2 regions of the Bacillus sp. FDAARGOS_235 genome follow, and region 1 is predicted to be linked to the other one. Evidence: riboswitches for the same ligand, from Rfam matches in the RefSeq annotation. Region 1 holds a riboswitch; the other holds the start of a gene.
What was found. Region 1 has a riboswitch for cyclic di-AMP ahead of A6J74_RS13045 (SipW-dependent-type signal peptide-containing protein). Riboswitches for the same ligand answer to the same signal wherever they lie in the genome.
Positions count from the first base shown of each region.

Region 1 (4,427 bases):
CGTTCCTAAACTTGTTGAAAGAGCTAATGCAGAAAATCCTAAGATAAGTAATGGATGAAATAGAATCGTTACTGCAATTAATTTCATTTCCTTACCTTCAATCTTTTTACCTAAAAACTCTGGTGTTCTTCCGACCATTAATCCAGATATAAAGACTGCAATAATTGCATACATAATAATATTAATAAAGCCCGCTCCAACACCGCCGTATACTGTATTCAACATCATATTTACGAGTGGAACTAAACCGCCAATTGGCGTTAACGTATCATGCATCGTATTAACGGCCCCTGTTTCAGCAGCTGTCGTTACTGTTGCGTATAGTGAAGAGAATACTGTTCCAAATCGTACTTCTTTCCCTTCTGTACTTCCTTGTACATGTTCGATACCCATTCCATTTAATGCCGGATTCCCGTTTAGTTCAGATGTCGTAATCGTTATAAATCCTAGTAAAAACACCATGAATAGTGAAACGAAAAGGATACGCCCTTGTTTTTTATTTCCTACCATTCGTCCGTACGTAAATGGAAGTGCTGTTGGTAATAACATCATAAGCATCATTTGCAAAATATTACTCATTTGTCCTGGATTTTCAAAAGGATGTGTAGAGTTTGCCCCGAAAAATCCACCGCCGTTATTCCCAAGTTCCTTAATAGAAACGAATGATGCAACAGGCCCTCGTAAAATACTTTGTTTTGCTCCATCAATCGTTTGTGCTGTAACCGCCCCATCTAACGTTTGTGGTACACCAAGTGCGACAAAGACTAACGCTGCAATAAATGCGATAGGAAGAAACACTCTCGTTAACGCCCTCGTAAAATCAACGAAAAAGTTGCCAAGTTCTTTTCCAGCAAGTCCTCTTATAAAAGCCATAACAATCGCTAACGTCGTTGCTGGTGCCGCAAACATTAAAAATGTAATCCCGATTAATTGTGATAAATAAGATAAACCATTTTCACCGCTGTAATGTTGTAAGTTTGTATCAGCCATAAAACTAATCGCTGTATTAAAAGCGAGCGTAGGCTCCATCCCTTCAATATGCGCTGGATTTAATGGCAATACACCTTGTAATCTAAAAATGAAATATACAACGACAATCATAAATCCGTTGAGTAGAACTAATGATAATGCATACTGTTTCCACGTTTGATTGTATCCTTTTACACCTGTAATTTTAAAAATAAGTTTCTCAAAAGGCCCGAATACTTTATCTAGCATTTTGCTACCTTGAAAGGCTTTCTCTAAATAAATCCCCGTTGGCTTTGCTACTAAAATAAACAAGAGCATTGTAATAATGACTGCAATCCAAATCATAATGAATGATTCCCCCTAATTAAAACTTTTCTGGATTTAATAATGCGTATACTAAGTACACCGTAATCGCTGCAACAATAACCGATAAGGCAATCATCATGATTGCTTCCCTTCTTTCACAACTTTATCTGACCAACTTGCAAGACTTGCCATCGATGCTACTAATACAACAAAAATTCCGATCATCACAACATCTAACATAACAATCCCTCACTTTAAATGTTAAAATTTACCATTAAAATATTAAAAAAGAACACTGAGCTCTACTCAGTGTTCAAAAAATGAACAACAAAAAGTAAACCTCCTCTCTAAACGCTTACGAGGTTAGCTGTCGGATTCGGGCCTAAAGAGTAGCCCTACTTTCAAAACTGAAAGATTCACCCCAAGTGACGATGCACAAAATTGGTTCCCCCGCTCCATTTCTGGAACTCAGCGATTTTAGGTTTTTTTTTGGAAATTTGATAAATGATTTATGAGAGTAAATATACTCCTCTATATTTCACTTGTAAAGAGGTAAATTACTTAAAATAAGAAAATATTACGCTATTTAAACGCTTACATTACGTATTATTAATATTCTTTCATCTGTTTTCTTGTCTTTTCTTTCTTTTTCATAGAAATGACCTTTTATATATAAAAAAAGAGCGAATGTATATAAGCACCCCACTTAGGCACACTTAACATTCGCTCTCGTTTTCATTCAGAATTTATTTACCACATAAAAAAGCACGTAAATTTCTCCCACGGATATAAACTTGTGATAATTCTGCATGTAACTGCTCATACTCGGTAATATCCGCCTCTAAATACAAAGCATCTTTTGATGGTAATAAAATATATGGCCCTGGAAAAATAGGATCAATCTGTGCCAATTCTTGAACCCTCTCGATCGATACCGCCCAACGATTTGCTATATCTCCAAATAGTAGTACCTTCATCATTTCTTCCCCCGCCCTATTCAAAAAATAAAAACGAAATATTATCACAGTTCGTAAACACGACAAATTTAGCTCCAATTGTTTCATAGAGCCGCGCTGGATATCGTTTATTCCTTGTAACAACAGTAATAGGCGCTTGAAAAGAAAAACGAATGTGTTCTGTGAAGAAACTAACTGTTGGAAGCTCATCCCCTAGTAAAATCACCTTCTTAATTCGTGTGCACATACTAGTAAAATCTTTCTCCTTATTACAGCTATAAGCTGATTCAAACCCATAATCTCTAACTTCAGCCGCTATCTCTTCATTGGCTGTAAAAATAATTAACTCATGCTGAAATGCTACTAGCTCTCTTAAACTCTTTACCTTGTTTTTTTCTCCAACACAAATAAGTGTTAGTTCCATGTACCTCATCCTCCTTAGCATAAAAGAATTCAAACGTAGATTGATATTCCCCTATACTAATCGGATCGATGAAGTGATGTATCCATCATGGCACCGTCCTCTCTCAAAACGCTTACGAAGTTAGCTGTCGGATTCGGGCTTTGAGAGTAGCCCTACTTTCAAAACTGAAAGATTCACCCCAAGTGACGATGCACAAAATTGGTTCCTCCGCTCCATATATTTGGACTCAGCGTATTACAAAAAATGTATTCTGGCTGATATATTACTCTTGTATTTTGAAAAAGTAAACAAAAAAAGCCAGTTGTAAAACTGGCCTTTTCATTCTTCATGCTTATGCTTTATTCAATTTATACGCAAAATGATTCGTTGGTCCATGACCACTACCAATATTCAATGGCTCTTCAATTGCTATACTAATAAATCGTTTTGCCTCTTGAACTGCTTCGTCCATTGAGTATCCTTTCGCAAGTCCAGCTGTAACTGCTGAAGCAAATGTACAGCCACTTCCGTGCGTTTGTTTCGAAGGAATTCGTTCACTTCTAAATTCAATAAACTCTTCTCCATCAAAGAGTAAATCAATTACTTCATTACCTTGATATTCCGCATGTCCGCCCTTCATAAGCACATATTTAGCACCTAATTCGTGCAATACTTTCGCAGCTTTCTTACTATCTTCTATATTATGAATCTCCATCCCAGTTAACACTTCAGCTTCTGGAACATTCGGTGTAATAACTGTTGCTACTGGTAATAAATATTCCTTTAATGCTTGAACTGCTTCTTGCTGTAATAATGATGCTCCGCCCTTTGCAATCATAACAGGATCTAGCACAATATTATTCCAACCAAATTTCTTAATCTGTTCTGCCACAATTTGAATAATTTCACTACTAAATAACATTCCTAGTTTCACTGCATCTGGTGTTAAATCCGTACCAATTGAATTCAGCTGTTCCGTAATACCTTCTAACGGAACAGGATATACCCCTTGAACGCCAAGCGTATTTTGAGCAGTAATTGCCGTAATAACCGTCATCCCATACACACTAAGCTCTTGGAATGTTTTTAAATCCGCTTGAATACCAGCACCACCGCCGCTATCAGATCCTGCAATTGTTAAAGCTTTATTCACTTCCATCTCACTCATCCTTTTCTATCCAAAATAGCGATGATAAATCGTCTTTGCTTCGCTTATATCTTTCGTTCCATGTACAAGTACACGGCCATCTTTGAAGGCAACTAACCTCTTTTCTTCAACAGAGAAAGATAGTAAATATGGATTTACATTTAAATTATTCACACGGCCTTCTAGTAGCTGTTTATATTGTTCAAAATCCATTTCTTCTTTATGAGGTGGTCTAATTTGAACTGTATTTCTCCCGCATAAAACTGCTGTTTTCGATGTGTTCTCTTTATTTAAATACGGATATAATGCATTCTCTCCGCACGAAGGACAATTATGTTTGCGAAGTTTTTGCACATTCATACAGGAATACTCATTCTTCCACATATCAAACGATACAAGTCCATCTCGAAGTGATTTATAATCTTCTACTAACAGTTTAAGAGCTTCTGTTACTTGATGAGAAACGACAAGAGATACAGCAGGTGATATAATACCCGCTGTATCACATGTCGCCCCGCCAAGCGGAATCGATTGTAATAAACATGATAAACATGGTGTTTTACTAGGAAGAATTGTGTAAGAAAGACCGTAACTGCCTACACATGCACCATAAATCCATGGAATAGAATATTTTTGTGCTATATCA
Region 1 covers NZ_CP020437.2:2,162,666-2,167,092, forward strand. The annotation lists gene kdpA (potassium-transporting ATPase subunit KdpA) at 1-1,314, opposite strand, end outside; gene kdpF (K(+)-transporting ATPase subunit F) at 1,334-1,414, opposite strand; gene A6J74_RS13045 (SipW-dependent-type signal peptide-containing protein) at 1,411-1,515, opposite strand; cyclic di-AMP (ydaO/yuaA leader) riboswitch at 1,614-1,759, opposite strand; gene A6J74_RS13050 (hypothetical protein) at 2,022-2,255, opposite strand; gene A6J74_RS13055 (hypothetical protein) at 2,269-2,655, opposite strand; cyclic di-AMP (ydaO/yuaA leader) riboswitch at 2,749-2,897, opposite strand; gene thiD (bifunctional hydroxymethylpyrimidine kinase/phosphomethylpyrimidine kinase) at 2,987-3,793, opposite strand; gene thiF (thiazole biosynthesis adenylyltransferase ThiF) at 3,809-4,427, opposite strand, start outside.

Region 2 (4,427 bases), 970 kb from region 1:
AAGCGGAAGAAAATATCTTCACTTTGTGATTGAGATACTAATTCTAAAGAAAAATAATTGGCTGTAAACGAATTGATTGAATAAATTAATTTCTCTATTTCATTTGTATCTTGTTCAATATTTAGCTCAGCATAAGCATTCGCCATCTTTAATAAAACAACTTTATGAAATAGGTTTAATAATAAAGCGTAATAAAATTCTCCGTACATTTGACTAGCAAGTTTAGTGACTTCTTTTTCACCTTCATTTGTTATACATGTGAAAATATGTTCTTCCATAATAAAATAACGGTTAGGAGCCCATCTTTGATAAGAATGCTTTGTTAAATAATCGTGAATATAAGGAACATTATTTGCACTAATATACGGCTTACCATCGTCTGTTAATCCGGAAAGACTGGAAGCTCGATATACATCAACTACATGAAGGTCTGACTTTTTGTTAATAGATAATAAGGTTTGTACATACATTCGTTGGTCTTCAAAGAAGGGGAATGTTTGAAAGTATGAACTCCGCAACCTCTTATTCTCAAAGAAGTCTGTTAAGCCATGATATAAATCGCCGAATATAAGTTTTTCTACTTGTGAATATTTTTTCCCATCACATTCAATACAAATGGTCTCGGTTGTATCATTTCTAGTTTCAAGCACACGGAAGCGAGAAGCAAATTCGATGGCTTCTGATAATGTCATGTTTGGGGCGGTTTTGACTTCTGTTCGAATTGTTAAGAAGCCAAGCTCATAAGGACAAAGTGTTACATCAATAGAATGTATCTTGAATGGAACGGAAATAAGATTTGTTGTTAAATGTCCATTTAAATTAAGGTCTTTAGAATAGCGCTGTAGTCCCTTTTGATGTTCTGAATGAGGAAAAAGAATTTTATTCGTAAATGAAAGATAGTATGCTTCCATATTTTGATGTGAAACTTGAAACTGCCCGTAATATGTATTTTCATCTTCAAGATGATCAAGTCGAAAAGGACGGAAATTATTTTTTTGTAAGAAAGGGAACATATTTTGTTCATATCCAGTTTTAAACGAAAACGGGAATATAAATTGAAATATAGCTGTTGTTACATCTTTTTCTTCGATTGTTTGTATTGCCTCCATTTACATTGTTTCCTTTCCGTATAAGCTATAGAAACAACATGCCCAATTTTTCTTGAAAATAACCTTGTTTTTTCAATAGATTAAGAATGAAAATTCAGCTAATTTAACAAGGGACATGTATAATGTTATGTATACTAAAACTAGTATAATTGTGTGAGGAAAAGGGGATGTTGTATGCGCATTTTAGTATTAGGAGCTGGTGGCGTCGGTGGATTTTTTGGTGGCCGATTAGTAGAAAAGGGAGAAGATGTTACATTTCTCGTTCGCAGCAAAAGAAAACAACAATTAGAGGAAAAAGGACTTGTTATTCGTAGTGTGAATGGAGATTTTTCCTTTCAACCGAAATTGATAACGAAAGAAGATAGAACTTCTCCATTTGATGTGATTTTATTTTCAACAAAGGCGTATCACTTAAACGAGGCAATTCAAGATTTGAAGCCGTTTGTTGGCGAAAATACTGTAATCATTCCATTGTTAAATGGTATCGCTCATTTATCGCTATTACAAAAAGAATTCGGCGGGGAAAAAGTAATGGGCGGTTTATGCTTTATTGAGACGACGTTAAACGATCAAGGAGAAATTGTACAAACTAGTGCTGCCAACAGACTTGTATTTGGAGAAATTAAGCCTCAAGATTCAGAGAGAATAAAGCGTATTACGAAAGCATTTATAGGTACGAAAGCTAGCTTTGTTTTAAGTGAAAATATTACGCAAGATATGTGGCATAAATATTTATTTATTACTGTCATGTCAGGCGTTACAACATTAATGCGTGCACCGATAGGACCAATTCGTGAAAGTGAAGGTGGACGTGAATTTATCCGAAATTTATTTGAGGAATCTGTGCAAATTATGAGGGTATTAGGAGCTCCAGTTAAAGATAATATTGCCCAGGAACATATGAAAACGATTGATAAAATTTCTTATGATATGAAGTCCTCTATGCAGCGTGATATGGAAAAAGGTTCGTTTATTGAAGGGAAGCATTTGCAAGGATACTTACTAGATGTAGCAGAACAATTTTCTTTAGAAGCACCATTACTAGGAGTGGTATATCAAAATTTGAAGGTGTATGAAGAAATGACATTTAACAAACCCGTAATAGAATTAGATGTATGAAATAATAAAAAAGATAGCAATATATAAGTGTATTGCTATCTTTTTTATTTGCGTATGACAAATTATTTGTTTCTTTTAATTCTTTCTGTCAAGTTTATTTCCTGTTCACGTTTACCATATAACTGATTAATTTCATTTGCTACTGCATCTAAATATGAATCGGAAAAAAGCGGTTTCTTCTTTTTAGACATACGGGTCTCCTTTAAGGGTTTTTTAGTATTCATTATGTATATTTATCAGCGGATTATGCGCAATCATTTTAAATTTTTTCTTTTTAAAAATTTTTGTTTACATTTTGAAAATAAAGGAGTATTATAATCCACAGTTTCAATTTTCTAAATCGCTGAAACCGCATGGTACGGGGGACCCGTTCTTACGGATTAGTACATAATCCGATGGGGTGAATCCTTAAAAAAAGGTAGGGCTACTCATAGGCCCGAATCCGACAGCTAACCTCGTAAGCGTTATATTGAGAAGGAAGGTGGAGCTTGTGCGACAAAAAAAATAATGTCTACAAGTCTATTTCGCTATGGCTTGTAGACATTTTTTGTTTTCTGAAGAAATAGTTTGCTGGCTGTAACAAGCAGAATCGTTCGTACAAAATTATTGGAGAGTGGACAGCTGTGGTTTCATCTATTAAAAGATTTTTAATTGGAAGGCCGTTAAAATCAACTGAGTTAGGAGAGCAAAAGCTTAATAAAACGAAGGCGCTAGCCATTCTATCTTCTGACGCATTGTCATCAGTTGCATACGGACCAGAGCAAATTTTAATCGCTTTAGCAGGTCTTGGAGCGATTGCGTATTGGTATTCCATTCCGATCGCTATTGGGGTATTAGTATTATTGACAGCTCTTATTTTATCTTATCGTCAAATTATTTTTGCCTACCCACATGGCGGGGGCGCATATGTTGTATCAAAAGAAAACTTAGGGATGAATCCAGGCTTAATAGCTGGAGGGTCTTTATTAGTGGATTATATTTTAACTGTTGCAGTAAGTGTATCAGCAGGTACAGATGCGTTAACATCTGCTTTTCCTAGCTTACATGCACATAATGTAATCATTGCGATTATATTTGTTATATTTATAACCATATTAAATTTAAGAGGTGTAACAGAGTCAGCTTCCGTTTTAGCATATCCTGTTTATTTATTCGTTTTAGCACTATTTATATTAATTGGTGTAGGGATATACAATATTTTAACTGGTCACGTTTCACCGACCTTACACACGCCGATTGGAACGCCGGTTGCGGGAATTAGTTTGTTTTTACTGTTAAGAGCATTTGCATCAGGTAGTTCGGCTTTAACAGGTGTTGAAGCGATTTCAAACGCAATTCCAAACTTTAAAGATCCTGCACCAAACAATGCAGCGAAAACTTTGCTTGCGATGGGTGCATTACTTGCTGTGTTATTTTCAGGAATTGTATTTTTAGCTTATTATTACGGAATTACACCGAGTAAAGAAGTAACTGTTGTTTCCCAAATTGCTGAACAAACATTTGGACGTAATTTCATGTACTATTTCATACAAGGCACAACAGCTTTAATATTAATTCTTGCTGCTAACACAGGGTATTCTGCATTTCCATTATTAGCAGTTAACCTTGCAAAAGATAAATTCATACCGAGAATGTTTACGATTAGAGGAGACCGTCTTGGTTACTCAAACGGTATTATTATACTTGGAATTGCTTCGATTATTTTAATTGTAGCTTTCCAAGGTCAAACAGAACATTTAATTCCGCTATATGCAGTAGGTGTGTTTATTCCATTTACACTTTCTCAAACGGGTATGGTATTAAAATGGCTTCGTGAAAAACCTGAAGGATGGGCTTTAAGATTAACGGTTAATTTAATTGGTGCAGTCATTAGTTTTATCGTTATGAGCATGTTCTTTTTAACTAAATTCGCTCAAGTTTGGTCGATCCTTATTTTCTTACCTGCTATTATCTTCTTGTTCCATCGAATTAAGAAGCATTATGATGCAGTCGGTGATCAATTAAGTTTAAAAACTTGTGAGCCTCTTATTCCGATTGAGGGGAATGTAATTCTCGTTCCTGTAGCTGGTATGACTCATGTAGTAGAAAATTCATTGAACTATGCGAAGGCTCTTTCTGCAGATCAAGTTATCGCTGTATATGTTGCTTTTGACAGAGAAGAGGAAAAGAAATTTGAAGAGAAATGGAAGAAGTGGCAAC
Region 2 covers NZ_CP020437.2:1,197,613-1,202,039, reverse strand. The annotation lists gene A6J74_RS07745 (hypothetical protein) at 1-1,109, opposite strand, end outside; gene panE (2-dehydropantoate 2-reductase) at 1,284-2,228, shown strand; gene A6J74_RS30370 (hypothetical protein) at 2,291-2,419, opposite strand; cyclic di-AMP (ydaO/yuaA leader) riboswitch at 2,560-2,707, shown strand; gene A6J74_RS07735 (APC family permease) at 2,852-4,427, shown strand, end outside.
Region 2: another riboswitch for cyclic di-AMP. It lies ahead of A6J74_RS07735 (APC family permease); the one in region 1 lies ahead of A6J74_RS13045 (SipW-dependent-type signal peptide-containing protein).